DNA from 2 places in the Ventrimonas sp. genome. Region 2 is predicted to be linked to the other one. Evidence: riboswitches for the same ligand, from Rfam matches in the RefSeq annotation. Region 2 holds a riboswitch; the other holds the start of a gene.

Region 1 (14,814 bases), on a different contig from region 2:
CTCGCAAAGGCCATCTCATGCGTTACAATGACCATGGCGATATGCAGATCCGCAAGGGACTTGATCACCTTTAACACCTCACCGGTCAGCTCCGGATCCAGTGCAGAGGTCGGTTCATCGAAGAACAGGATTTTCGGATTTAACGCCAGTGCCCTGGCAATGGCTACACGCTGACACTGACCGCCGGATAACTGACACGGATAGGCATCGGCCTTGTCCGCCAGTCCCATCTTTTCCAAAAGCTCCATCGCTGTTTTCCGCACTTCTTCTTTATCACGTTTCTGCACAGCTACCGGCGCATCCATCACATTTCTCAGCACCGAATAATGTGGGAACAGGTTAAAATTCTGGAATACCAGGCCATAATTCTGCTGGATTTTCTTCAATTCAGCTTTAGATGCATAAACAGCCTTTCCATCCGCATCATTCCACGCTGCCCTCTCTCCCAGGTAAATCAGCTCGCCACTGTCCATCGTCTCTAACATGGTCGCACAGCGCAGCAGTGTAGATTTACCGGAACCGGAGGGTCCGATGATGGAGACGATCTCGCCCTCTCCTACATGCAGAGAAATATCCTGAATGACACCAAGGTCTCCAAATGATTTTTTTACATGATTCATTTCCAGTAAGTTCATGATATTCCTCCGGGTTTATTCATAATAGGACAGTTTCTTCTCAATCCATTCCATAACAACCGCTACCACAAGGTTGAAGATGTAGTAGAATAGTCCGGCTGCCACAAACGGAATCATACTGGTCTGAGCCGATGCCAGAGCCTTCGCCATGGAAAACATCTCCAGAACACTGATGGTAAATGCAAGAGAGGTATCCTTAACCAGCGTGATCACCTCATTGGTCACCGATGGCAGAATCCGCTTGATCACCTGCGGCAGGATGATGCGGAAAAAGGTCTGACTGCGACTGTAGCCAAGAAGCTTTGCAGCTTCATACTGGCCATTTGGCATAGACTGGATACCACTGCGGTAAATCTCCGCAAAATATGCCGCATAATTGATGACAAATCCGATCATCGCCGCGATCAGACGGTAATTATTGCTCTTGATCTTAATGCCAAACAGATAGAACGGTCCAAAATAAACAACCATCAGCTGCAGCATCAACGGGGTTCCGCGCATGATAGAGATATAGGTCTTCACAATTCCCTGCAGGACCTTATTCTTCGACATTCTGCCAAAAGCAATCAGAAGACCAAGGGGCAGGGAAAACACCAGCGTCACCACAAAAATCTCTGTGCTGACCAGCATTCCTCCCGATAACTGTGATATCATAGTATTAATCTGCATAACTCCTGCTCCTTCGCCTTCTGTTTCATTTTAACTGTTATTTTCCAATCGTGGTTACATCACGGCCAAACCATTTCTCAGAAATCTCTGCCATGGTACCGTCTGCTGCCATCTCGTCCAGCGCGCCCTGGACCTTATCTCTTAACTCCTCATTGCCCTTTTTAAAGCCAATGCCGTACTCCTCGGAAGAAAGGGTCTCGTCAAGGATCACGTATTTGTCAGACTCACCTCTCTGCTCGATCTGGTAACCGGCTACGATGACATCCATTGCGATGGCATCTACGGCACCCATCTCCAGATCCATGAATGCGGTGTTGTAATCTGGGGTGGTCTGAAGTGTTCCGAAGGTTGCGCTTAACTCTGCATTATCCTTTAAAGCCGCCTCTGCGGAAGAGTCAGTCTGAACCTCAACAACCTTGCCGGCCAGATCAGCCAGAGAACTGATGCCGGAATCTGCTGCTACAACAAATACCTGGCTGTTGTCCATATAAGGAGTACTCCAGGTGTAATCATCCTCACGTCCGTTCATGGTAAAACCATTCCAGATACAGTCGATAGTGCCGGAACTCAGTTCCATATCTTTTGCATCCCATGCGATCGGCTGCGGAACAAACTCAAGACCCAGTCTGTCTGCAACCTCCTGTGCCAGCTCCAGATCAAAGCCGGTATACTGACCGTCATCTCCTACAAAGCCCATCGGCGGGAAATCCTGGTCAAAACCTACGGTAAAGGTACCACCCAGCTCGCCAGCCTCATCTGCTGCCTCAGCGGTAGTTTCTGCTGCAGTAGTTTCCTCGGCGGAAGTCTCTGCCTCAGTTGCTGCTGCGGTGGTCTCAGCCTGCTTGCTGCCTCCGCATGCAGTCATGGATACCACCATCATACCTGCCATTGCTGCGCTTAACATTCTCTTTCTCATAATTGCTTCCTCCTCATTGCTGTTCCACGATGCACGAATGATAATCCTTTCGCCGCAATGCTTATTGTACACGTACGGCGCACACGTTATCATGGTAGCATAGTAAAGTGTTTCTGTCTACCCTTTTTTCATAAAACGCTGCAGTAAATCTGCATTTTTCAGATTTCCGCTTCCAAACTCCTGTACACTGCAGATCACTGTTCTGCATTTCTCCATCACCTGAAGTGCCTCTTCATAAGCTGCTTCCCCTATTGGTTCATACGGGCGCTCCGAAATAACCTGCACAGCCAGTGCCTTTGCCACCGGATAATCCAGATCGTTCTCATGCAGTACTCCTGCTGCAAAGGGAATTCCCTGACGCTGCAGCTTCCGGTAAACCGGAATTCCGCTTCCGTTTCCGCCAATGACAAAGACCTCCGGCACACCGGATACCGGCGTAAGCTCCACAGATCCGTATTCTGCCTGATAGCTCTCTGCCCGGATTCCAAACAACGCCTCCATGTTTGCCGCAGTAAAAATTTCCTCCGGCATTCCGCATTTCCAGATTTTATTTTCCCCCACGCACACAATGTAATCCGACACCTTCTGGGCCAGATCCAGCTCGTGCATGGACATTAACACTGCCACCTGCTTCTTACGCACCAGCGTTTTTAAGATTGTCAGCAGTTCCATCTTATGGCGGATATCCAGAAACGAGGTCGGCTCATCCAGAAGAATGATCTGCGGCTGCTGGCAGATAGCCCTGGCCAGCAGGATCCGCTGTTTCTGACCATCACTGATCCGGGAAAACTCCCGGTCTTCCAGTTCTTCTGCGTGCACCATGGCAAGTGCCTCCCGCACAATAGCACGGTCCGTTTCCGACAGTATTCCGAAACGTCCGGTATGGGGATAACGCCCCATGGCCGCCACATCAAAGCAGGTCATAAGCTCTGGCTGCATCCGCTCCGTCATCATCACCGCCATCCGGCGGGCAATCTCCGTTTCCGGCCACTGTTCCATCATCCGGCCGTCCAGACTGACCACGCCCCCCACCGGCTTTAACTGTCCGGCAATGCTTTTTAAAATTGTGGACTTTCCCGCTCCATTCGGGCCGATCAGTGTCACAATTTCCCCTCGCGAAGCATGAATGCTGATCTCACGGATCCATGCCTTTCCATCATAGCCGGCCGCAAGATTTTCTGTTCTCAGATATGCCTCTTCCTGTCTCAACACTTCCATTCTCCTTTCCCTGCTGCTCATTTCCGGCTTCTGCCCCGGATCATAAGCCAGATCACCACCGGTGCTCCAAACACTGCGGTCACCGAACTGATAGAAAGCTCCGTGGGCGCAAACAGAGTCCGGGCGATCAGATCACTGAGCAGGCAGAAGACTGCGCCGCCCAGGAAGCAGCCTGGGAGCACTACAATGGGCTTTGCCGTTCCAAAGAGCCGCTTTACCAGCTGCGGCACAGCGATGCCCACAAAAGATACCGGTCCCGCAAAGGCCGTCACACAGGCCGAAAGGATGCTGGATAAAAGGATCAGCTCTGCCCGAAACCGTTTTGCATTCACGCCAAGGCTCCTGGCATACTCCTCGCCCAGCTGATAAGCGCTGATGGGCTTTGCCATGCAAAATGACAACACGGATACAGGAAGCACCACCGCCGCCATGACCCGCACCTGATCCCAGGTCGTACCGGAAAAGCTGCCCATGGACCAGTTGTGTAAATTTACAATGTTGGCGTCGTCTGCAAAGGTCACCACGAAATCCGTGATTGCAGAACAGATATAGCTGATCATAACACCGCATACCACCAGCACAGGCATCTGCCTTACCCGCCGTGCGATCACCAGTACAAACCCCATGGAAAGCATGGATCCGGCAAACGCCGCCACGATCATGGACGCGGATCCCATAAAAAGACCCTTTCCCAGAAACAGGATCATGACGAAAGCCACCACCAGCTTGGCCCCGGAAGAAATCCCCAGAACAAAAGGTCCTGCAATAGGGTTTGCAAAAAAGGTCTGGAGCAAAAATCCAGACACGGAAAGAGCCCCGCCAAGCAGCGCGGCAGCAAAAAGGCGCGGCAAACGGATGTCCCACAGGATATGAAAGGCTGTACTTTCCCGGTCTGCTCCCGACAGAATCTCACATATATCCCGAAGGGACAGGGAAACACTGCCCACGCTGAAGCTGAGTGCTGCCAGAATGACAAACAAACCTGCCAGCAGCAAAAAGACCAGCCTGCAGCGCACTGTTCGATTTTTCACACTTCCTCTCCTCCTGTCTATTCTGTGGTCACTTCAGCCGGTGCAGATAATGGAGGCTGTTCTCATCCGGCGCAACCTCCGAAAGTACTGCATGAAGATCTAAGATCATATCACCAAGTCCCATGGTTTCCTGGAACATATTTTTCCCAGTGCACCACACATTTCCGCTTTTCACTGCTTTAAAATCTTTCAGCAGCGGACTTTTCTGCAATAGCTCATCCATTGTTTGCAATTCCCCTTCTATGGTGCTGTTGTAGATCAGACAGTCTGCCTCCTTTGCTTCTGCATAAAAGGTTTCCATCTGCATATTCATGGTAGAAAGGGCATTCTCATCCGTATCAGCCGTCTTCGGTACATAGCTTCCGCCAGCCAGCTCGATCATTTTGGCCACGTAATCACCCGGTTTTCGTACATTCACCGCACCATTAGACGTAATATAGAAAAAAGCTGCGCTTTTTCCGACAGACTGTCCGGTCAGCACCGTATCAAGCTGCTGCACCTGCTCTTGAAACAACTGCTCCGCCGTCTCTTCCGCATCAAATAACACGCCATACAGCCGGATCCACTCCATTCTTCCCAGCGGATGCTCCTCATAGCTGGAACGCTCCACAAACACCGGGATCTTTAACTGCTCTAACTGTGCCTTCACATCTGGCACGTGATAGATCATCGTGGATTCCAGTGCCAGATCACAGCCGGAAGAAAGGATCTGCTCATAATCCGGTGCGCTGTATTTTCCCGCATAGGATAGTGTCCCATCTTCCATAGCCTGTCTGGCCGCATCCACATACCATCCGGACTCCTTCGTTCCGGACAGCGTGATCCGGTCCACACGGCCCAGGGCCGCAATCAGGTCCATAGCCGATGTCGCTGCCAGGTACACATGATCCAACGGTTTTTGCAAAACAGTAATCGAGGCTGGAAGCCCCTCCGGCACGGCAGCTCCTTCCGGCACCACCAGACAGGTACTGTCATCCTGCACCTGAATCAGATCGTAGCCGCCGTCATAATAATCCACCGAAAACTGCTTCGCATAGGAAAGCTCCATACTGCGCTCCGGCCTCATGTCCTTCCAGACCGGAGCAGAAGCCTTCTCCTGAGTTATTTCTGCTTTCTGACTCACTCCCGTCTCCTGCCCTGGCTTCGCCTTCCCACCGCAGGCCGAAATTTCCACAGCAAGAAGCACTGCAAGCACTCCGGTCAAGGCCCTGCGGTACAAGCACATATTCCCACATTTCCTCATATCTGCCCTCACTCTGTTACGGTTCGCACACTGTTCAATCTGCTTTCTCATTCTGTCTTGATACTCGCAGAATCAAACAGCAGCGTGTATTCAATCTCATGGGGCGTACTCATAGCCGTAGTATCGGCTGCTACCGCCATCTTCCGGTCAAACACCGTTACCGGGATTTCAAACACAGAAGTTTCTCCGCCCTGATTGACCGGAAGGAATTTTTCCTCTCCAACCTTCATATAATCGTAGTTCGGACTGCTCCACACAACCTCTGCAACCGCCTTCTGATCCTTTACGACCAGCTTCGCCGGAGATTCCACGCTCACCCTGCCGGATCCTCCCTCCATGGACACCTCCACAGTATAGCAGCCATCGGCCAGTCCCAGACTCTCTGCTGTCACCTGGGCCGCATCCGTCAGCGCATCAGCCGGAAGAGAATCCGCCCGAAATACCAGAACACGGTCATACCATTTTTCTTTCTTCTTGCTGAATGCGGCGCAGTCCAGTTCCTTATCCAATGCTTCCACCGGAACCGTGAAATGATGGCTCCCATCCGCAGCTTCCTCAAATGGGATCATCTTCTCCTCCGGCGCCTTTGCCGCTTCTTCCCCGGTTCCCATGTAAAGCTTCAGATAACCGGTACCTCCCATCTTCATATCGGCCGTCATACTGCCATCCTTCACAGTCAGTTCGCATGCCTCGATCCGAAACATGCTGGAGCTGGAATCCACCTGAATCTGGTACACTCCATCTCTTAATTCTGACGCCAAAACCGGTGTCATCCCTTCGGTCCCAACACTCTGCTGCTCTGCAGTCTCTTCCGTCGCTGCCACGGTCTCACTTACCTGTACCGACATTGTCTCGCTGCTCTGTGCCGGCAGTGTCTCTGCCTGATTTTTTCCACCGCAGCCTGCTGCCAGTACACTGCTTAAGCATACTGATGCCATAATTCCGTATATATTTTTTCTCATATTTTCATCCCTATCAAAACGGGCGGCCGGAATTCCATCCGCCGCCCATTCTCTGTCTTATTTTTATACTATTTGATTACTTCAGGCTGTCGATAGCTGCCTGCGCATGCTCTGTAAACAGCTGCTGGATCGGCTCTAACTCGCCTAAGCCACGAACCAGACAGGTTACATCGTAACCCGCTTTCTCAAACTCCTTCTTCCAGGAACCATCCTCATCGCCTGCCATATCGTTATTTGCATGGTCACCGGCAACGATCATGAGCGGCTCCAGAACAACCTTCTTGTACTCGCCCTCTTTCACTTTAGCGATAACATCTTCCAGGCTCGGCTCCGCCTCTACGGTACCTACATAGTAATGCTCATAACCCTCAGAAGCAAGCATATCCTGCATTTTTGCGTAAACAGCATTGGAGTCAGCCTCAGTACCGTGACCCATGAAGCAGATTGCGGTCTCACCGTCATCATACTCAGCGGTAGCCTCCGTAATTGCCTTGATCACTGTCTTGAAATCGTCATCACTGGTTAACAGCGGCTGGCCGATGGCTACTTTATCAAATGCGTCAGAATACTGTGCCACTTCGTCTGCAAGATCGTTGTACTCCAGGCCGTTCATCAGATGGGTCGGCTGGATGACCAGGGTCTTTACTTTATTGTCAACGGCACGCTTTAATGCCTCATCTACGTTATCGATCGTTACATCATCTCTGGATTTCACATGATCAATGATGATCTGGCTGGTAAAGCCACGTCTTACAGAATAATCCGGAAATGCCTTTTCCATTGCGTTCTCGATCGCTCCGATGGTAAGACGGCGGCTGTCGTTGTAGCTGGTTCCGAAGCTTACTACCAACAGCTCCTGTTCTCCGATCTCATCCTGATTTCTTGTGTTGTCCATAGATGCATCTCCAGTATCGTAATTTTCTTCGTCTTCCTCCTCAGCCGGAGCTTCTTTCGTCTCAGCCTCGGTAGTTTCCTCTGCCGCCTCAGTCGTGGTTTCCTCCGCTGTGGTTGCCGCTTCTTTCTCTGCCTTTCCCGCACAGCCTGCCATCATCGCAGCAGAAAGCGCAGTCACTGCAAATAATGCTGTCAGTGTTCTCTTCTTCATGATACGTCCTCCTCTAAAATGGTATGGTATAAAACCATCCGTACTGACACTATCGATTTTGGAATACCCGGAACATACCACGAACAATGGCCTGAACAACCCTGAGAAAAATTCTGAAAAGATCCTGCGGCACGACCAAGTCCTCGTGGTCTGGAATGCTCCTGTACCAACAGCAGGCAGGTTTCCTGGCTCGCAGCTCCACACACTTCAGATTACCTTCCCAGTCTTCAAAAACCAGTGGCTGCCATGCCGTTTTGACATGCGCATAATCCGGTGCTCCCTGCTTACAGTGACGAGATCGCGCAGGTTTTCCACCTGCTTCCCTTTTACCCGAAATCCTTCTATCCGATTCCGGCACCTGCTGTCCTATTTTCGATATGTCCTCATCATACCATCCACACATGGAAAAGGCAATGAAAAAGCATTATTTTCTCTTTTATATCTCCTGCCCCCTGGCCAGTTTTCTGATATACGGAACGACCATTACCGCAGCGACCAACAGAGATATTATTTCAGCCACCGGAGTTGCCCAGGCCACACCGCGAATCCCGAATATATGGTTAAACAGAAGCATAAATGGCACATCCACCGTTCCCTTGCGCAGCACGGACAGAATAATGGGCTGTCTCTTTTTTCCGGTGGCCTGAAACACAGTCAGTGCAAAAAATGTCATGGGGCTGGCAGAGCAGATAATCCGCAAAAATCTTCAGCCATACGCTACCGTCTCACGGTTATTGATGAACAGCCTGCTCACGGCAGACGCCTGTGTATACAGAAGCACCGCAATGGCCAGGGCCACGCCAAGGCTGAAGACACACAGAGTGCGGATCGCATCCAGCATACAAAACAGAAATCCCTGCGGCTGTTCAGATGCAGAATGCGCCGCAGCGTGATGCCTTTTTGCGTTCTCCACCTCCCAAAAAGCGTGAGATCAGGCTCGCCCCTCCCACACCAAACAAATTCGCGAGCGCTGTCATAAACATAAACAGAGGCACAGCCAGCGTCAGAATCGCCTGTGGAACCGGCATGCTGCAAAACAGTTCCTCATTCTTTTTTCCTTTTTCCATGTTAAGAACACCTCTTTTCGCCCTGTTTCAGGCTTTCGATATAGCACTGCACCGCAAAATGAAAGCTGTCATCCACCGCCGCCGGATAGTGGGAGAAGAACCCCTGCTCCTCCTGCGCCACAAATCCATGGACTATGGCCCGAAATAAACGCCGGTAATGAATGCTTTCCTCTTCTTTTAAATGAAAATCTTCCAGCATTTTTTTTAACGGGTCTGTAAACAGAACCGCCGCGTCATCCCGCACTCGCTTATCTTTTGCCGACATGGCCATGATCAGCCAGTATAGCTCCCGATGTTTTTTCGCAAAGTTTCTGTATGTGTCTGCCAGCTGGCGTACGGCATCTTCTCCATGCCTTCCCTCCATGGCCTGCATCTCCATCTCATTCTGAAGACACAGGCCATACCTGCAGACCTCTGCCAGAAGCATTTCCATATTATCCACATGATTGTAAAGTGAAGCCGTCTTTATCCCCAACTGCTCTGCCAGAAGCCGCATGGAAAATGCATCCCTTCCCTGCTGCTCAATCAATTCTGCCGCTGCCTTCACCACCACATCCAGATTCAATCCTTTGTGAGCCATGTTCTTTTCCCTTCCCGTAAACTAATGATATTAGTTTTTATTGTAGACTAATTTCATTAGTTATGTCAAGATTTTATTATACTTTCTCGCGGAGCGTTTTTATTTCATAGGAGGCAATTTTCTATATAATTAAAACAAAAACGCCCCGGACGCGTTTCACATATCGTCCGGGACGTTCCCATTTTTCTTATTTTATTTTCCGTAGTAAGCTCTTAAGTACATTTCTTTGATTTCACTCATCAGCGGGTATCTCGGGTTTGCGCCGGTGCACTGGTCATCAAATGCCTGTTCTACCATGGCATCCAGAGTATCCAGGAAGTATTTTTCATCTACACCATACTCAGCAATAGTCTTCTTCACGCCGACTGCTGCTTTCAGCTCCTCAATCTTCTCAATGAGCTTCTTCACTGCCTCTTCATCCGTCTTTGCCTGAATGCCAACGAAACGTGCACACTCTGCATAACGGGCCATGGTATGCGGATACTGGTACTGAGAGAAGGTTCCCATCTTTCTTGGGCACTCAGCAGAGTTATACTCTACAACCAGAGAAATCAGCAGTGCGTTAGCGATACCATGCGGCAGGTGATGGAACGCGCCCAGCTTGTGTGCCATAGAATGGCAGACACCTAAGAATGCGTTTGCAAATGCCATACCAGCCATGCAGGAAGCGTCAGCCATCTTGCTTCTTGCCTCTACGTTTCCGCCGTCATTGTATGCCGTCGGCAGATACTCAAATACGTTCTTCATAGCCTTTAATGCAAGGCCATCTGTGTAGTCTGTTGCCATAACAGAAGCATATGCCTCCAGTGCATGAGTCAGAACATCCACACCTGATGCACTGGTTAAGCCCTTCGGCTGGCTCATCATATTATCAGTATCTACGATGGACATGTTCGGAAGCAGCTGATAATCTGCTAACGGATACTTCACACCGGTCTCCTGATCGGTGATAACCGCAAACGGAGTCACCTCGGAACCAGTACCAGAAGAGGTCGGGATTGCCACAAAATAAGCTTTCTCTCCCATCTTCGGGAAGGTATAAACACGTTTCCGGATATCAATGAAGCGCATTGCCATGCCCTGGAAATCTACTTCCGGATGCTCATACATAACCCACATGATCTTACCTGCATCCATTGCGGAGCCGCCGCCCAGTGCGATGATGACATCCGGCTGGAATGCAGTCATAGCCTTTGCACCTTCCATCGCATTTGCCAGGGTCGGGTCCGGCTGTACATTGGAGAAGCACTGATAAACAATGCCCATCTCATCCAGTTTATCGGTAATCGGTTTTGTATAACCATTCATATAAAGGAAGGAGTCCGTTACAATAAATGCTCTCTTCTTGCCCATGACATCCTTCAGCTCACTTAAAGCTACCGGCATACAGCCTTTCTTGAAGTATACCTTCTCCGGTGCGCGGAACCACAGCATGTTTTCTCTCCTCTCAGCAACAGTCTTAATGTTCAGCAGATGTTTCACGCCTACGTTCTCAGAAACAGAGTTACCGCCCCAGGAACCACAGCCCAGTGTCAGGGATGGGAGCAGCTTGAAGTTATACAGATCGCCAATACCGCCCTGAGATGACGGGGTATTGACCAGGATACGGCAGGTCTTCATGGCAGCTGCATGTTTTGCCATCTTCTCTTTCTCGTTTACATTGACATAGAGGGAAGATGTGTGGCCATAACCGCCATCTGCAACCAGGCGCTCTGCCTTTGCAATCGCCTCATCAAAAGTCTGAGCCTTGTACATAGCCAGAACCGGTGAGAGTTTCTCGTGTGCAAACTCCTCACTGATATCTACAGACTCTACCTCACCGATCAGGATCTTGGTATCCTCCGGCACCTCAACACCAGCCATCTTTGCGATCTTATATGCACTCTGACCTACGATCTTTGCATTTAAGGATCCGTTGATAAGAATGGTTTTTCTTACTTTCTCAATCTCATCTGGTTTTAAGAAATAGCAACCGCGGTATACAAACTCTTTTTTCACTGCCTCATAAACCGGTGCAAGAACCGTTACCGACTGCTCAGACGCACAAATCATACCATTATCAAAAGTCTTGGAATGGATGATGGAATTGACTGCCAGCTTGATATCAGCAGTATCATCAATGATTGCCGGGGTATTTCCTGCACCTACTCCCAGTGCCGGTTTTCCAGAAGAATATGCTGCCTTTACCATACCCGGACCACCGGTTGCCAGAATAATATCAGCATCCTTCATTACCGTGTTAGTCAGCTCCAGAGACGGAACATCGATCCATCCGATAATTCCCTCCGGTGCACCAGCTTTTACGGCTGCGTCCAGAACAACTTTCGCTGCTGCAATGGTGCAGGCTTTTGCACGCGGATGTGGGGAAATGATAATAGCATTTCTGGTCTTTAAACAGATCAGGGTTTTAAAAATTGCGGTGGAAGTCGGATTGGTTGTTGGGATAACGGCTGCAACCAGACCGATCGGCTCTGCAATCTTCTTGATACCGTATGCCTTATCTTCTTCGATCACGCCGCAGGTCTTCATATCTTTATATGCATTGTGAATATGCTCTGCTGCGTAGTTGTTCTTGATCACCTTATCCTCTACCACGCCCATACCAGTCTCTTCCACTGCCATCTTTGCCAATGGAATGCGCATCTGATTTGCTGCGATCGCAGCTGCGTGGAAAATCTTATCAACCTGCTCCTGAGTATAGGTTGCAAATACCTTCTGTGCATCACGCATAGCGGCCATCTTTGCTTCCAGTGCCTCTACGCTATCGATGATTTCCGGAACTGCTGTCATCTCTTTCTTTGCCATGTTTTTATCCTCCAACGGTTTTTGAATGGGGTTTATAAACTTTCGTTAATTATATTGATATTTCTTTAACGATGAATTCTGTTAGTATTATACCACTCGTTAAATAGTTGTCAATATATTTATTTTTATTTTTATGATCTTTTTTCCATACATGTATTTGTATACAAAATGCATATTTGAAGACGGAGCTGCAACACTGCTGCAAGCCTCAATTAATACAAAAGCAAAAGACCAGGACCGGATAATAACTCTCATCTCAGTTCTGGTCTTTTGCTTTATACCTCTGGCTTTCTCTCCTTGTAACCAAGAGCCTGCTCCAATGCTTCCTTCTCCTCCGCACCAAGCAAAACCTCTGTTTCACCACGTTCCACATCCTTTAAATACAGATAGCAGCCCTCTCGACTGTGAACTGAATTCAATACAAATCCGGTATTGGTATAATCCAACATGGCCAAAGCAAAACTCAAATTTCCACCCATACCCTTGAATGCATTGTACTTCACAATTCCGATCTTCTGGAATGCGGCACGGCTATTTTTGTTAGCTGTTCGAATAGAATCCTTATTATAGCGGTCCTGGGACTGCAATTCAATAATTGCGTTCATCTGATCCACAATCATGTTTTCCATACTTTCCGCATCTTTTCCACGCATAAAAATATCATATCGGCGGTAAAGCTTTCTCATGTTAATCAGGCACAATATTGTCACAACCATTAAAATCAAGGTAAGAATTGCCGATGCGATCAACAGATACACCGGATCAAAACCCAGATCGTTTAAAATACTTTCTTCCATATTAATGCATTCCTGTCCTTCCGTTTTAGACTATACCGGCTGGATAGATTCGATCAGTTCTACAAGACGCTCCAGCTCAGCCTCGGAGTAATACTCAATTTCAATTTTTCCTTTGGATTTATCTTTACGACTGATGTTAACCTTAGTTCCCATAACCGTTTTCATACGATTTTCCATATCCTGGAATACCAGCTCAACAGCCTCATCTACCTGGGATTTTTTCTTTTCTTTCTTTTCTTTTCCCAACAGTTTTACAGCTTTTTCAACTTCACGGACACTCATTCGTTCCAGTTCAACTTTTTTTGCCAGTTCCAGCTGCTGATATGGATCTGCCACTGCCAGAAGCGCTCTTGCATGACCACTGGCAATCCGGCCCTCAATCAGCATCTGCTGAACTTCCGGAGCCAGATTTAACAGACGCATACAGTTGGTAATCGTCGTACGGTTCTTGGAAACTCGTTCCGCAATTTCTTCCTGTTTTAAGGAAAACTCCTGCATCAGACGTTGATAAGCCTGCGCTTCTTCGATCGGATTCAAATCCTCCCGCTGAACATTTTCAATTAACGCAATTTCCATAGCCTGCTGTGGGCTATACTCCCGGATAACAGCAGGAATCATCTTCAATCCAGCCAGTTTAGCAGCTCGCCATCTTCGCTCACCGGCAATGATCTCGTAACTTTCGCCCTTTTTCTGAACCAGAAGTGGCTGTAATACACCGTATTTTCGAATGGAATCTGCAAGCTCTTCCAACTGTTCCTCATCAAATGCCTTGCGCGGCTGATCTCGGTTCGGCTCAATTTCTGAAATTTTCAGTTCCAATTCCGCCTGAGTCTGCACCTCTTTTTCCTGTTCCTGCGGTGATATTTCTTGTACAACATTCAAAATTTCTTTTTCAGAAGTCTGCGCTTCTTTTTTCTCAGTTTTCTGTACGTTATTTCTTGCTACTGCATTTTTTTCAGCATTCTGCTTCTTATTGACTGTGTGATTTTCTGTTTTATTTTTCGTCTCACTTACTGCACTTTCATGTTTTCGTGCTGTAGCTTTTTCCTCTGAAATCACTTCTTCAACAGTATCTTCTCCAAATAATGCTCCAAGTCCTCTTCCTAATCCTCTTTTTGCTCCTGCCATCTCTATTCTTCCCCTCTGCTAATTACTTCGGCCGCCAGCATCCGGTAACTCTCCGCTCCGGTTGAGCGCGTATCATAAATATTAATCGGTTTGCCATGGCTTGGTGCCTCTGCCAGTCTCACGTTTCTCGGAATGATTGTTTTATAAATATTCTTATTTAAATGTGCTTTCACATTTTCAACCACCTGCAAGGACAAATTTGTTCTCGCATCGTACATGGTAAAAACAACGCCTTCCAGTTCCAGCTGTGGATTCAATTTCTTCTTTACCAACTCTACAGTCTGTATAATCTGACTCAAGCCCTCCAGCGCATAGTATTCACACTGAATCGGAACCAATACTGTATCTGCTGCTGTCAGTGCATTAATTGTTAAAAGGCTCAAAGATGGTGGGCAATCAATGATAACATAATCGTAATCATTCTTTATTTTTCCCAGTTCTGTTCTAAGCAAAGACTCCTTGTTCGGAACATCCAGAAGTTCAATCTCCGCTCCCGCAAGATTTACATCCGAAGGAAGTACGTCCAGATTTTCTTGAACTTCCTTAATAATGCACTCCTCCAGCGTACATTCTCCGACCAGCAACTCATATACTGTCTTGTCCATATAGCCTTTTTCAAAGCCCAGACCACTGGTCGCATTTCCCTGCGGATCAAAAT
Region 2 (14,814 bases):
AAAATCTGTCCAGGCAGATTTATAATGCGTATGACAATGTACTTCTTCTTCTGGAGCAGAAACCGAAGCATATGGAATACCGTATCATGCCGGAGGGAGATTATCTGACGGGATTTCATGTCGGACACTGGAATGCAATCGGAGAAGCTTATGCGCGCATGGAAGCTTACCGGAAGGAACACAAAATTCAGACAGATATGGTGTATCTGGAGCGTGACATGGTGGATCAGCTTGCGGTGACAAGCGTGGAAGAGTATGTGACGGAAATTGCGGTTCGCATTGTACACGAAAACTGGACTGATTGAAAAATATAAAACTGGATATTTAAAACCATCCAGATAGCCGCTATAATCTCCATCAAGATAACCGATGCGGTCCGGAACGCAGGGAATCATACGTTTACGCAAAGGAGACAGATGGAATGAATACAGAGAGATATGAGTTAAATAAGCAGCTGGCACAGATGTTAAAGGGCGGCGTTATCATGGATGTTACTACCCCGGAGCAGGCAAGGATCGCGGAAGAGGCAGGCGCGTGTGCAGTTATGGCGCTGGAGCGTATTCCGGCGGACATCCGCGCGGCAGGTGGTGTTTCCCGCATGAGCGATCCGAAGATGATCAAGGGCATTCAGGAGGCTGTATCCATTCCGGTTATGGCAAAATGCCGGATCGGTCATTTTGTGGAGGCACAGATCCTCGAAGCCATCGAGATCGATTACATTGACGAGAGTGAAGTTCTCTCCCCGGCGGACGATGTGTTCCATATCGACAAGCGCAGATTCAACGTTCCATTTGTCTGCGGTGCGAAGGACCTGGGGGAGGCGCTCCGCCGCATCAATGAGGGAGCTTCCATGATTCGTACCAAAGGTGAGCCGGGAACCGGGGATGTTGTGCAGGCTGTTCGCCATATGCGCATGATGAATCAGGAAATCGCTAAGATTACCTCTATGCGTGAGGATGAACTGTTTGAGGAGGCAAAGGTTCTCCGGGTTCCGTATGATCTGGTGCAGTATGTACATGACAATGGACGTCTTCCTGTTGTAAACTTCGCGGCAGGCGGCGTGGCAACCCCGGCCGATGCAGCCCTGATGATGCAGCTTGGTGCAGAGGGTGTGTTTGTTGGATCCGGCATCTTCAAATCCGGAAATCCCAAAAAGCGTGCGTCAGCCATCGTAAAAGCAGTTACCAACTTCAATGATCACAAGATGCTGGCTGAGCTTTCCGAGGATCTGGGTGAAGCCATGGTCGGCATCAATGAGCAGGAAATTGCGCTGCTGATGGCAGAAAGGGGCAAATAAGATGAAGATTGCAGTCCTTGCAGTCCAGGGCGCCTTCATCGAACATGAGAAAAAGCTGGGGGCTCTGGGAGCAGAATGCTTTGAGCTTCGTCAGAAGAAGGACCTGGACACCGGATTTGACGGTCTTGTGCTTCCGGGTGGCGAGAGCACGGTCCAGGGAAAGCTTCTGCGGGAGCTTGACATGTTTGATGCGCTGAAAGAAAAAATCGAGAGCGGCATGCCGGTCCTCGGTACCTGTGCCGGACTCATCCTTCTGGCAGATCAGCTCACCAATGATGGACATGTGTATTTTGGCACACTTCCGGTTTCTGTGCGTCGCAATGCCTACGGAAGACAGCTGGGAAGTTTCCATACCGTGCAGGAATTTGCCGGAATCGGGAAGGTTCCCATGACGTTCATCCGTGCTCCTTATATAGAAGAAGCAAAAGCAGGTGCGCAGGTGCTGGCTGAGGTGGATGGGCACGTTGTGGCGGTGCGCAGCGGAAACCAGTTTGGAATGTCCTTCCATCCGGAGCTGGATGCAGACAACCGGATTCATGAATTATTTTTAAAGACTGTGCAGGCATGGAAAACACACCGATAATCTGGAAAAACTAAAAAAGAAAACCCGAACATTCACCGGAAAGGCGTTGGTTCGGGTTTCTTTTATAAAAGGATTGACGTTTATTCTGCAGCAGGTTCAGCAGTACAGAGCTTTTTGAGCGGCAGCTCAAGAAGGGAACGCCACAGGCGAACCAGCTGGCCGACGCAGAGTGCGTTGATCAGGGTACCCTCTCGCACACCGTTGAGCTTGTGGAAAGCGATGAGGGCAACTGCCATAGCCAGGATGGTCAGGGTACTGTCAAAGGCAACCTTGGCATTTCCGAAAGGAATACCGGCTTTTTTCGAAAGCTCGCGCACGAATGCTTCGGCCGGAAGCATGATCACATCGGCAATTACCTCAAAGCTGATGCCAAGTGCCATGATAATGCATCCGATGACCAGGTAAACAAAGGATGGACCCCATGGACCGCCGAAGCGGGTCGGGATAAAGCCCATGGCCGTATCAATGCAGAAGCTGAAAAAGAATGTCACCGGAATCTGCAGAGCCTGCTGGATGGTAAATTTCCTGCGAAGAATGGCTTCCAGCATCAGGAACGTCATATTGAATAAAAACGTGTAGGTTCCCATGGAAATGCTGGTGATCAGGCTCAGAACAAACGGAAGACCGGATACCGGCGAAGTGCCGAGACCGGCACGCGTAATAAAGGCAATGCCGGTGGCGCTAAGGATGACTCCGGTCAGGAACAGAGCATAGCGCCGGGTGTAAGTGTGAATAGACATGACTGTAAACCTCCCAATTGTCATTGTCTATATTTTAACTGCAATCTAACTATTTTTCAAGCATAATAAAAAATATTTTGGCAAAAATCACTGTTTCAGGTCCTGAAGAAAATGGATCAATTCAGCAGAACAGTTATTTTTGATGATGATCATGCCCTGGTTGGCAGCTGTCATCAGATAAAAATGGGTTCTGGTTTCTACCAGGTGGGCAATGCTGCTGTATGGAACATCAACGGACTGCTGATTGCTGGTCTCCTGAAGATGGTCTTCATAAAAACGCATGACAGAATGGCGTTCCTGCAGCTGAGGATTGGCATTGTAGACCCTGCGGCACTGGCGCTTGGAAACATACACCAGTACAAGCGGTATGGCAAATACTACAAGCAGGTAGGTAAAAGCCGAGGTACCGGGGGCTGTAAAAACCCGCAGGAAACCGGAGAAGATCATAAGAATGTAGCATACAGCCAGGATCTTTGGGCGGTATTTGCTGATCCGGAGTGGAACGATCATGTTGAAGCGTGTAAATTCTTCCAGGTTATAATCAGTAAAGGTCTGGTATAAAAATTTCATATTTGAAAGCCTCCTATCATCCCGATTATAGCGAAAAGTGATAAAAATTACAACCTGCATTGTGTATTTTATACAACTTTTTTATTGTGAATACTACAGTGGAAACCTGTGAACTTTAGATAATTAAGAAAAATATAAAAAAATAGATAGCGATAGTGTGCAAAATAGAGAAAGTAATGGCACAAACTTGACTTTTGTAAAGTATCATGCTATTATACGTGACAAGACAAAGGGGTCTACATCAGATAAGGAGATGTAGGCCCTTTTTTGTTCTATCTTAACAACATTTTAATAAAAAGACCCCCAATGCAACCCCCAACCCCTTGCATCGAAAGAAAGGAGATAGACTTGATGAAAAAACTGATCGGACTGATTCCTTTGTATGACGATGACAAGGACAGCTACTGGATGCTTCCCGGATATATGAAGGTTCTCGAAGCCTGCGGAGCCCTTCCGGTCATGCTTCCGTTAACCACGGATCCGGAAGAACTGAATGACTGCTTCAGTCTTTGTGATGGCATTCTGATGACCGGCGGACACGATGTGGACCCGGCACTTTACGCAGAGACGGCAAAGAAAACCTGCGGAATACCATGCAGCAGCCGTGATAAGATGGAAGCGTATCTGTTTGAGAAAGCATTACAGGAAGACAAGCCGGTATTTGGAATCTGCAGAGGCGTACAGCTTATGAATGTACTGCTTGGCGGGACTCTGTATCAGGATCTTCCTACAGAACATCCATCTAAGACGGAGCATCACATGGCGTCTCCTTACGACAGGCCGGTACATAAGGTTACAGTAAAGGAAGGAACATTTCTGGCGGACATCATCGGAGCCGGAGAGCATGGCGTGAACAGTTATCATCACCAGGCGGTAAAAGACCTGGCACCGAAAGCCGAAGCCATGGCATACTCGGAGGACGGACTGGTGGAGGCCATTGCGGTACCGGACAAAACCTTCATCGTGGGTGTGCAGTGGCATCCGGAATTTGCATTTGAAAAAGATCCGGAGTGCAGGGCAATCGTTCAGGCCTTTGTGGATGCCTGCAGTAAAAAAGAATATTGATCCTTGACCGGCTATGGCCGTTGGGATAGATCGGGTGGAGAGGCTTCTTCACAGCGTAAAAAGAGAGGAGAATTATTATGAAAAAGAAAGTAATGGTTATGGTAATGGCAGCAGCAATGGCAGCAGCAATGACAGCATGCGGCGGTTCCAAGAGCGCAACTGCAGATACTACCGCGGCAGCAGCAGATACCACCGCAGCAGATACCGCAGCAGAATCTAAGGCAGATGATACCACCGCAGCAGCAGACACTTCCGATAAGACCTGGGTCATCGCAACCGATACAGCTTTTAAACCTTTCGAGTATACGGATGAGAGCGGCAATTTTGTAGGTATCGATATGGATATCCTCAAGGCAATTGCAGAGGATCAGGGCTTCAAGTATGATGTACAGGTACTTGGCTGGGACGCTTCCATCGCAGCATGCCAGGCTGGTCAGGCAGACGGTATGATCGCAGGCGCATCCATTACCGATGAGCGTAAGAGCTCCGGCTGGATCTTCTCTGATGGCTACTATGATGCAAATCAGAGCATGGCAGTTGCAGAGAACTCTGATATTGCCGGCTTTGATGATTTAAACGGAAAGAAGGTTGCAGTTAAGACCGCATCCATGAGTGCAGATTACGCAGAAAGCATCAAAGACCAGTATGGATTTGAGATTACCTACTTTGAGGATTCACCGACCATGTATCAGGCAGTTGTAGGCGGTCAGGTAGCTGCATGTTTCGATGATACCCCGATCATGGCAAGCAACATCAAGGATACCGGTATTGCCATGAAGCTGGTAGATGGCACCGGCAATGATCCGGCTGAATACGGCTTTGCAATCTTTGATGACAGCAAGCAGGAGCTGGTTGATATGTTCAACGCCGGCCTGAAAGACATCAAGGATAACGGCACCTACGATGAGATCATCGCAAAATATTTAGGTGAGTAATATCGCTTAGAAACCAGAGGATGCGCCGCCGGCGCTTCCACGATATGGAAACAAGGCAGGCCCGTGCAATGCGGGCCTTGCCGGCTGTAACATTAAAACATAGAAAGAAAAAGGTGAGGCACTATGATCAAGATTATCACCACCTACGGACAGCTTCTTCTGCTTGCAATGGGACGGACCCTGCTGCTTGCATTCTTAGGTTTGATTTTCGCGTGTATTCTGGGAATGATCTTCGGACTTCTCAGTGTAGTTAAGAATAAGGCATGCAACATCATTGCACAGATCTTCGTATTCGTAATACGTGGTGTGCCGATGATCGTGCTGGCCTTCTATGTATTCTTTGGTATTCCGTATCTGCTCAACACAATTCTGGGTATCGGAAACGGCTTTACGCTGTCAGCACTTCAGGCCGGCGTTATCTGCCTTGCCTTAAACTGCGGCGCTTATATGGCTGAGATCATTCGTGCCGGCATCCAGTCTGTGGATATCGGTCAGATGGAGGCCGGAAGATCTCTGGGTCTTCCATATTGGAAAACCATGAGAAAGATCATTCTTCCCCAGGCAATCCGCACCATGATCCCGAGCATCATCAACCAGTTCATCATCACCGTAAAGGATACCTCCATTCTGTCCGTTATCGGTTTTCCGGAGCTGGTTCTGGCTGCAAAGAATGTGCAGGCAGGTACCTTTAAGTCCTTTGAGACCTGGACCATTGTCGGAATCATGTATCTGATCGTCATTACGATCCTGTCTTATCTTGCAAAAATGGTAGAGAGGAGGGTGAACCGTGGAGTTAAACGATAAAACTGTAAAGATCAAAGTCGAGAAGCTTCGCAAATGCTTCGGTGACCTGGAGGTTCTGCGGGATATTTCTACAGAAATCCATGAGGGCGAAGTGGTTGTTATTCTGGGACCGTCCGGTTCCGGTAAATCTACCTTCCTGCGCTGCTTAAACAAGCTGGAGACTACGACTGCCGGAAGCATTGTGATCGATGGCGTTAATATTTCAGAGAAAAAGGTAAACATGAATAAGGTGCGTGAGAACATCGGTATGGTGTTCCAGCATTTCAATCTGTTCAACAATATGGATGTGCTCCATAATCTGATGCTGGCTCCTACGGAGCTGAAAAAAGCAGACAAAAAAGAAGCGAAAGAGCGGGCGATGGCTATGCTGAAGCGGGTCGGTCTTGCCGAAAAGGCAGATGCGTATCCATCCCAGCTTTCCGGCGGACAGAAGCAGCGAGTTGCCATTGCGCGCGCACTGTGCATGAAACCGGACATCATGCTGTTTGATGAGCCGACCTCTGCACTGGACCCGGAGATGGTCGGTGAGGTACTGGCGGTTATGAAGCAGCTTGCCGCAGACGGCATGACCATGGTCATCGTGACCCATGAGATCGGTTTTGCCAGAGAAGTGGCAGACCGTGTTATCTTTATGGACGGCGGTTACATTGTGGAGGAAGGAACTCCGCAGGAGGTTATCTTAAATCCAAAAGAGGCACGTACCATCAGTTTCCTGAATAAGGTACTTTAGACGGAGGTGCAGCCATGGAAAAATATGTGATCACCATCTCCAGACAATACGGTTCATTCGGACGCCTGGTGGCAAAAAAGCTTTCAGAGCAGCTCCATATTGATTTTCTGGATCGTGATATTGTCGAGGAGACCGCGAAGCGGATGAATACCTCGGTCAAGCAGATCAGCCGGGAAGAAGAAATCACCCACTCTAAATTTTCGTATCTCAGCTATCCCTTTGGGCTGGGTACACCGGATGTGAGCGATGAGATCTTTCTGGTACAGCAGAGCATCATTGAGGATTTTGCCAGAAAGGGCTCCTGTATTATCGTGGGACGCTGCGGCGCCTACTGTCTCAGGAATGAGCCGAGACTTCTGCGGGTTTATATTTATGCACCTTATGAAGTCCGCTTAAAGAACTGCGTGGAGTACTTCGGCATGACCGGAAAAGAAGCCGTGCGGGCCGTGAATGAGTCCGATAAGGCGCGGGAGCATTATCACAAAAAATATATCCCCGGATATCAGAGCGATACGTTAAACAGCGACCTGTGTATCAACAGCGCATACTACAGTATCGAGGAAGCAGCTGAGCTGATCACGCAGGCAGCGAGGATGAAGTTTGGGGAGATATAAAAATACAAAACAATGAACCTGTATTTTTTAAACAGCCAGGGGGCTTGGGCCTCCTGGCTGTTTCTGCTTTTTATCTTTATTTTTATAAAAATATATGAGATAATAAAAAGCAAACAAAAGTTCCTGTAATTTTCAAATCCATAAAGCAACGGGAGGAACATGTATGAGTAAACAAAAACTTCCGGTAGGAATGGACGGGTTTGAAAAAATCCGTCGAAATGGCTTTTATTATATTGATAAAACAAAATTAATTGAACAATTATTTCTAAATTGGGAGAAGTGAATCTGTTTACGCGTCCGCGGCGTTTCGGTAAAACACTCAATATGAGCATGCTGAAGAGCTTTTTTGAGATCGGAACAGATCCGTCACTTTTTGAAGGACTCTACATTTCCGGGAATCAGGCCATTTGCGAGCAGCATGTGGGCAGTTTGGGTTTACGGATACGGAAGTGAAAAAGCTACGTTCTGGAAGGCATTTGAAGAAGGAGATACAGAAGGCATCGAGCAGTACCTGAATCGTGTGCTCAGTAATTCCATCAGCATTTTCGACACGAAAGCAAGGAAAGAAGAAAAGGAAAGCTCCTATCACAACCTGCTGGTCGGTATTCTCACGGGAAATGCGGACTGGCTCGTGAAGTCGAACGTAGAAGCAGGTGAAGGATTTGCGGATATCATCGTTGAAACGGATGATCCGGTTTCCGGTATTGTCGCGGAATTAAAGTACACGAAAGATTTTGGGGAGATGGAAGCAGCATGCCAGAAGGCGCTTCAACAGATTAAAGATCGCCGTTATCAGGAGTATCTTTTAAACGATGACCGGAAGGATATTCAACTTTATGGCATTGCTTTCTGCAAAAAAAGATGCCGGGCGATCTGTGAAAGATTATAAAAATATATTAGAGGTGAAACCCTTATGAATAAGAATGGATGTTACATTGACCTTCACGCCCATCTGGACGGAAGTGTTACCGTAGATATCGCGAAGAAACTGGCGGCGCTGCAGAACATTGCGCTGCCGGCGGACAATGATAAGGAGCTTCTGACTTTGCTTTCGGTGCCGGATTCCTGTGAGAGTCTGAATGATTTTTTACAGTGTTTTGATTTGCCGGGACGCCTGATGCAGACACCGGAGGGGCTGCAGAATGCAGTGACCCTGGTGCTGGAAAATATGGCACTGGACGGCGTGATCTATGCGGAGCTGCGCTTTGCGCCGCAGTTTCATACCCTTGGCGGCATGACCCAGGAGCAGGCGGTGCAGGCGGCAGTTGCAGGACTGAAAAATGCTCCGATTCCGGGCAACCTGATTCTGTGCTGCATGCGCGGCGAGGGTAATGAAAAGGCAAATGAGGAGACCCTGGCACTGGCGAAAAAATACCTGGTTAGGGACCACGGTGTAACAGCCATGGATCTGGCCGGAGCGGAGGCGCTGTTTCCGACGGTGAATTATCTTGACTTGTTCGAAGAAGCGAAAGCGGCAGGAATTCCGTATACCGTGCATGCCGGGGAGGCAGATGGGCCGGAGAGCGTACGCGCAGCGATTCAGACTGGAACAAAACGTATTGGCCATGGCGTCCGCAGCATGGAGGATGAATCTGTGATGGAGCTGATTCGGGAAAAGGGCATCACCCTGGAAATGTGTCCTACCAGTAACCGTCAGACCCATGCCATCCCGGATATGAAGCAGTATCCGCTGGTGCGCTTTTTAGAGAGCGGCATCCGCGTGACGGTGAATACGGATGATATGGGCATTGAGCGCACCTGTCTGTCAAAAGAGTTTGATTATCTGAAACGGGAGTTTGGACTGACTGAAGAACAGCAGAAGCAGGTGGTGCTGAACGCGGCGGACGCTGCCTTTGCCAGTGAAGAGACAAAAAAGATGCTGCGGGAGAAGATTTTGAAAGTCTATGGAGCGTCCTTATGATAAATCGCGAAGACATGCTGGAACTGACCCGGCGCATGACACCGGCCCGCTCCTCTGTGGGGCGGATTGCCGGTGCTTATTTTGATGAAGAGGGTTATGTGGATGGAACCTTCAATACGAATTTTTTAAAGCTGTCCACACCGGAGCGCACAAAGAATTTAAACCTTGCAAAGACGGTGCTATTTTCCACTACCAACGAGCAGCTGCGGGAATACCGCATCCCGGACAGTGCCAGAAAGCCGGGCGGTCTGTGGCAGCTTCTGAATGCCATCAAGCGGGATGGCATGAAAAATGACGCGTCCCTGGATCTGTTTTATGAGGTATTCAGTGAGCATTTTCAGCCGGGATATCCGTATGCGGTCTTTCTGTTTCATGGCCGGTACGATGTGCCGGTGAAGGGGACTGACAAGGAATGGCAAGAAGGTTCTGAAGAGATTTACGAGTATCTGATCCTGACCGTTAGTCCGCTGACCGGAGAGTACGAACCGGGAGAGCCGGAGTTTGGTTTTCTGTATCCGGCCTTTAAGGAGCGGGGAGCGGCGATGAATTTTGTGAATATTTTCGAGAAAAATCCGGCACGGGTGCACCGGGAACTGGGCGCCTGGATGCTGCAGGGATGAAATAGGAAACTGTAAAGAAAAAATACCGGAAACGTGTTTTGGTATGGATGCGGGCGTTGCGTGGCATGATGATAGTGATGGGAATCTGGAAATCGCGGAGATTCTGAACCGATGATTGGAAACGCGTGGATTGTAAATAAGATTTTGCGTGAGTTCATGATGAAATGTGAAAATGGAGCGTGATGATAAGATATGAAGAAACGGGATTTTTACCTGCCATCCAGTGATGGAAAGTCCAGGCTGCACTGTGTGGAGTGGATGCCGGAACCTGTAGGGCGTGTTGCGAATTCTCCGGAGCGCGCGGATTTGCCAGAAGGAAAGCCGGATCCGGCAGTGCAGAAATCCAGGGCGGAAATGAAACTCTGGGTCCAGCTTGTTCATGGAATGAATGAGCATATGGGCCGCTATGGGGAATTTGCCGCTTTTCTGGCTGAACACGGCATTGCCGTGATCGGACATGACTGCCTTGGCCATGGATCGACTGCTGCTTATGGAGCAACGGAACTTTCAAAAGAAGACCGAGGCTTTTTTGCAGCGGAAAACGGCGGAGCTTTTCTGCTGCGCGATATGCGCCGGGTGGCCAGTTATGGTGCAAAACGCTATCCGAATGCAAAACACATCATGCTTGGCCACAGCATGGGTTCGTTTTTGACCCGGCGTTATCTTTCGGCATATCCGGGAAAAGAACCAGACGGAGTTATCCTTCTGGGAACCGGTTTTCCGGCTTTACCGCTGGTGTTTACCGGCGAAATGCTGGCCTCTTTATTTGGAAAACGGAAGGGAAAGCATTACCGGAGCCGTCTGCTCTATGAGCTTTCTATCGGAAACTATAACCGGAAATTCCAGCCGGTGCGCACGGACTATGACTGGCTTACCAGAGATGAGCGGTATGTGGACCGCTTTTTGAATAATCCGCGCTGTGATTTTATTTTTACTGTTGGTGCTTACCGCGATTTCTTCCATGAGATCCATGCGGCCGAGAAGGCAGAAATGGTGGGCTATATGCCAACAGTCATTCCGTATCTGATCCTGTCCGGAGACAAGGATCCGGTGGGAGAGAATGGGAAAGGCGTGAAAAAGCTTGCCGCCCTGTATCGAAAGGTAGGCATACAGGATATCACAATGAAGCTGTATCTCGGTGCGCGCCATGAAGTGCTCAATGAGGTGAACCGTGAAGAGGTATTTGAGGATATCCTGAGGTGGCTGACAGAGAAATATAACATCATATTCTAAAGTCTGATATCAGCGCCGTTCTGTCCGTTTGCATGCTCAGGATGCCTTCTGTCCGGGCTGTTTTTTCATCCACACAAAGGCAATGGCGCAGATCAATACAGAAAGCAGGGATCCTGCCGGAGCAGCACAGCCCATGGGAAACAGGTTGTCCGGATAGTATTTTGATGCCAGATAGGCCAGCGGAATGCGGGCACAGACAACGGAAAGAATGTTGTGTAAAAAGGAGATTCCGGAAACTCCGTAAGCACAGAAATATCCGCTGAAACAGAAGTGGATTCCGGCAAAAACGCAGTCCCAGATATAACTGTGCAGGTACTGGCTGCCCAGACGGATGACATCGGCATTGCCTGAAAAAAGGCTGACAATATGGTGTCCGGTAAACTGCATGAGAATGGAAATCACAATACCATAGGACACCGCAATGGTGGTGGCACAGGCCAGTGTCTGGCTTGCCCGATCGTGCTTTCCGGCACCAATATTCTGTGCGCACAGGGCTGAAACGGTAGACAGCATAGAGGACGGAACCAGAAAAAACAGGCTGATCATTTTTTCCACAATGCCAACTGCAGCAGCGTCATTTAAGCCGCGCCGGTTGGCAATAATGGTGATGACAATGAAGGCAATCTGGATAAATCCGTCCTGCATGGCGATCGGAAATCCGATTTTTAAGAGACTGCCCATCATGCTTCGGACCGGTTTTAAATCTGCAAAATGAAATTCCGGGATCATGCGTTTGCGACAGATCATGGTCAGGGAAATCAGCACGCTGATGGTCTGGGACAGGGTGGTGCCAAGCGCCGCGCCTGTGGGACCAAGCTTCAGCACGCCGATGAACAGATAATCCAGGGCAATATTAAAAGCACAGGCAATCGCAATGAAAAACATAGGACTCTTCGAGTCTCCTATGCCGCGGAAAATGGAGCTGATGATGTTGTAGGCTGTGATAAACGGGATACCGAGAAAACAGATGGTCAGGTAGCTGATGGTACTGCTGACAGCTTCCTCCGGGGTGGACATGACAGCCACAATGGGTTTTACAAAACAGAGCAGGATTGCGGTCAGAGCAACGGACAGCAGCATGAACAAAGATGCCGTGTTGCCGACGGCCAGGTTCACCTGCCTGCGGTCCTGCGCGCCCACTGCACGTCCGGTCATAACCGTGGTGCCCATAGCCAGCCCTACGATCATGACGGTAAGCATGTGCATGACCTGACTGCCGATAGAGACAGCGGTGGTGCTGTCTACAGAGTTAAACTGTCCGATGATGAGCAGATCTGCGGTGCCGTACAGGGTCTGTAAAAAATAGGAAAGAAAGTATGGCAGTGAGAAAGAGAAAATGGTTTTTGGGATACTGCCGGTAGTCAAATTGCGTTCCATTTGTATAGCTCCTTATCGTTCGATTCTGATTTGATTATACTGGAAAAAAAGGATTAAGTCCATTATAATATCAGAACGGTAAAACGAAATCCAGTTGACAGTTTTTCCCTCATGCCGTAAACTATCCTACGGAATAAGTGTCGGCCGTTCGGGGCCGGTGAAAAGGGAAACGGGTGTGAGTCCCGTGCGGTGCCGCCGCTGTAAGCGCATGAAGGGCAGTCTGGATTTCACTGTTTTATATGAAAAATGGGAAGAAACCAGACAATATTGCCGCGCAAGCCAGAAGACCTGCTTTTTCCGCTTTTGCTGTCACGGTCCATGACAAGGCAAGGGAAACAAGGGCGGAGTCTGCCCTGGATGCAAAAATACGGTGCATCATCCGGTTTACTTTTAATAAGCCGGATGGTGCTTTTATTTTGTCAATATGTGTCGCAGGCCACATTTTTGCATCGCGTTCCTGCATGGGTGATACGAAAAAAAATTTCAACATCAGGAGGAAAACAATTATGAGAAACAAGAAACTGGTAATCTTAACTATGGCTGCCTGCATAACTGCAGGTCTGACAGCCGGATGCGGCGCAAAGAGCGCAGATATCGCAACAACAGCTGCAGCGGCAGCAGAGAGCACCGCAGCAGAGCCTGCGGAGAGCAGCACGGAGGTGACGGAAGCAGCTGGCGATTCCACCGCAGATGAGGCATATGAGCCGGTTACCATTACCTTAAACCTGGAGCGTTCCGGTCTGGGTGAGAACGTAGAATATACCTTCACCGAGAAGCCGTCCGCAGTGGTTGCTTCCGGCGATCAGATGGCAGATTTCTTCTTTGATCTCGGTCTGGAAGACCAGATGGCCGGTTACACCAAGGGAAGCTGCTGGAGCACTGTTTCCCAGTATCCGGCAAGAGATAAGGTGCCGCAGCTGTTAGAGGCAGGAAAGGGCATATCCAATCTTTCCAAAGAGGAGCTGGTGGCAACCGGATGTGATTTCCTGATGGGCTGGGATTCTGTATTTTCCGATAAAAACTTTGGAAAAGAGTTCTGTGATGCCAACGGAATCGCAATGTATTTCCCTTATGTATGCTCGGATAAGGCAACCTTTGAGGAGCTGTACAAAGATTATGAGACACTTGGGAAAATCTTTAAAGTAGAGGATGTGGCATCTGAGAAGATCCAGGCTATGAAGGATACGCTTCAGGAAGTAAAAGACACGCTGGGGGATGATGTTTACCAGAATCCGGTGACTGTTTTTGCATACGATTCCGGTGAGGATGCACCGTTTACCGCATGTCAGGGTATGCCGGGTGATATCATCAAGCGGGCTGGCGGTATCTCCATTTTCGATGACATTGAGGCTGGATGGGCTACTCCGTCCTGGGAGGAAGTGGTAGAGCGTGACCCGGATGTAATTCTGATCCTGGACTATACCGGTGACATTTCTGAGAAGAAAAATTTCCTGGAGACCAACGAGTTTACCAAAGATTTAAGAGCAGTCAAAGAGGGAAAAATCTATTCTGCATGCTGCAGTGATATGCAGGGTTCTGCAGGTTCCGCAGAGGCAGTCAGAGAGATCGCAAAGCAGCTGTATCCGGATAAGTTCTAATCAGAAACTGTTGGAATATGAGGAATTTCCTGCATGGGAAGTCCCTGTTTTTGGAGAAAACATGAAATCAGAAATCAGTAAAAAAAGTGACCGGGAAACTGGACGTTTTATAGGTACACTTCTGATGGTTCTGCTTCTGATCGCGGCAGTAACGACCATCTCCGTGACCCTGGGCGCCATCCATGTGTCACCGGATGAGATCGTAAAGATTCTGGCAAATAAGACATCTGGAAAGGATATTTTTGCGGTGTCCTGGGAGCAGAAAACAGAAAATATCATCTGGAACATCCGTTTTCCGAGGGTTATCATGGCATTTATTGTGGGAGCAGGCCTGTCTCTTTGCGGTGTGCTGATGCAGGCACTCACAAAAAATCCACTGGCAGATCCCTATGTGCTGGGAATTTCTTCCGGTGCCTCTGCCGGAGCAGTCAGCGTCATCATTCTCGGCCTGTTCAGCTTTATGGGCGGTTATTCCGTGATTTTTGGTGCGACGCTGGGTGCGGCTGTGGCCATCAGTCTTTCTCTGAGTATTGCGTCTGTAAAAGGGAGGATTACCTCTACCCAGCTGGTGCTGGCCGGAATTGCCACTTCCGCCTTGTTCTCCGCACTGACGAATCTGATCGTTTACGGGTTTAACAATGGTTCCGATAAGACCAAGATGGCGCTTTACTGGATGGTAGGCTCCTTAAGCGGAGCTACCTGGAGCCGGGTAAAATATGTGTTCATC

What was found. Region 2 has a riboswitch for cobalamin ahead of ACMP1L_RS08120 (ABC transporter substrate-binding protein). Riboswitches for the same ligand answer to the same signal wherever they lie in the genome.
Region 1: it holds a riboswitch for cobalamin, as region 2 does, so the genes downstream of both, ACMP1L_RS01735 (sirohydrochlorin cobaltochelatase) here and ACMP1L_RS08120 (ABC transporter substrate-binding protein) in region 2, are expected to answer to the same signal.

Annotation. Positions count from the first base shown of each region.
Region 1 covers NZ_DBFCCJ010000012.1:11,499-26,312, forward strand. Annotated here, with positions in the region: gene ACMP1L_RS01700 (amino acid ABC transporter ATP-binding protein) at 1-635, opposite strand, end outside; gene ACMP1L_RS01705 (amino acid ABC transporter permease) at 651-1,304, opposite strand; gene ACMP1L_RS01710 (amino acid ABC transporter substrate-binding protein) at 1,342-2,220, opposite strand; gene ACMP1L_RS01715 (ABC transporter ATP-binding protein) at 2,338-3,438, opposite strand; gene ACMP1L_RS01720 (FecCD family ABC transporter permease) at 3,456-4,469, opposite strand; gene ACMP1L_RS01725 (ABC transporter substrate-binding protein) at 4,498-5,694, opposite strand; gene ACMP1L_RS01730 (hypothetical protein) at 5,760-6,674, opposite strand; gene ACMP1L_RS01735 (sirohydrochlorin cobaltochelatase) at 6,751-7,779, opposite strand; cobalamin riboswitch at 7,938-8,156, opposite strand; gene ACMP1L_RS01740 (hypothetical protein) at 8,486-8,620, opposite strand; gene ACMP1L_RS01745 (hypothetical protein) at 8,646-8,846, opposite strand; gene ACMP1L_RS01750 (TetR/AcrR family transcriptional regulator) at 8,848-9,426, opposite strand; gene adhE (bifunctional acetaldehyde-CoA/alcohol dehydrogenase) at 9,619-12,231, opposite strand; gene ACMP1L_RS01760 (DUF4446 family protein) at 12,507-13,028, opposite strand; gene ACMP1L_RS01765 (ParB/RepB/Spo0J family partition protein) at 13,059-14,156, opposite strand; gene ACMP1L_RS01770 (ParA family protein) at 14,159-14,814, opposite strand, start outside.
Region 2 covers NZ_DBFCCJ010000045.1:48,191-63,004, reverse strand. Annotated here, with positions in the region: gene ACMP1L_RS08205 (MerR family transcriptional regulator) at 1-305, shown strand, start outside; gene pdxS (pyridoxal 5'-phosphate synthase lyase subunit PdxS) at 422-1,297, shown strand; gene pdxT (pyridoxal 5'-phosphate synthase glutaminase subunit PdxT) at 1,299-1,880, shown strand; gene ACMP1L_RS08190 (YczE/YyaS/YitT family protein) at 1,961-2,620, opposite strand; gene ACMP1L_RS08185 (YcxB family protein) at 2,708-3,190, opposite strand; gene ACMP1L_RS08180 (gamma-glutamyl-gamma-aminobutyrate hydrolase family protein) at 3,542-4,255, shown strand; gene ACMP1L_RS08175 (transporter substrate-binding domain-containing protein) at 4,333-5,190, shown strand; gene ACMP1L_RS08170 (amino acid ABC transporter permease) at 5,314-5,994, shown strand; gene ACMP1L_RS08165 (amino acid ABC transporter ATP-binding protein) at 5,978-6,724, shown strand; gene ACMP1L_RS08160 (cytidylate kinase-like family protein) at 6,739-7,338, shown strand; partial or broken gene ACMP1L_RS14065 (AAA family ATPase) at 7,502-7,764, shown strand; gene ACMP1L_RS08145 (PD-(D/E)XK nuclease domain-containing protein) at 7,757-8,227, shown strand; gene add (adenosine deaminase) at 8,252-9,259, shown strand; gene ACMP1L_RS08135 (DUF4317 family protein) at 9,256-9,879, shown strand; gene ACMP1L_RS08130 (alpha/beta fold hydrolase) at 10,072-11,112, shown strand; gene ACMP1L_RS08125 (MATE family efflux transporter) at 11,149-12,489, opposite strand; cobalamin riboswitch at 12,608-12,799, shown strand; gene ACMP1L_RS08120 (ABC transporter substrate-binding protein) at 12,996-14,087, shown strand; gene ACMP1L_RS08115 (FecCD family ABC transporter permease) at 14,149-14,814, shown strand, end outside.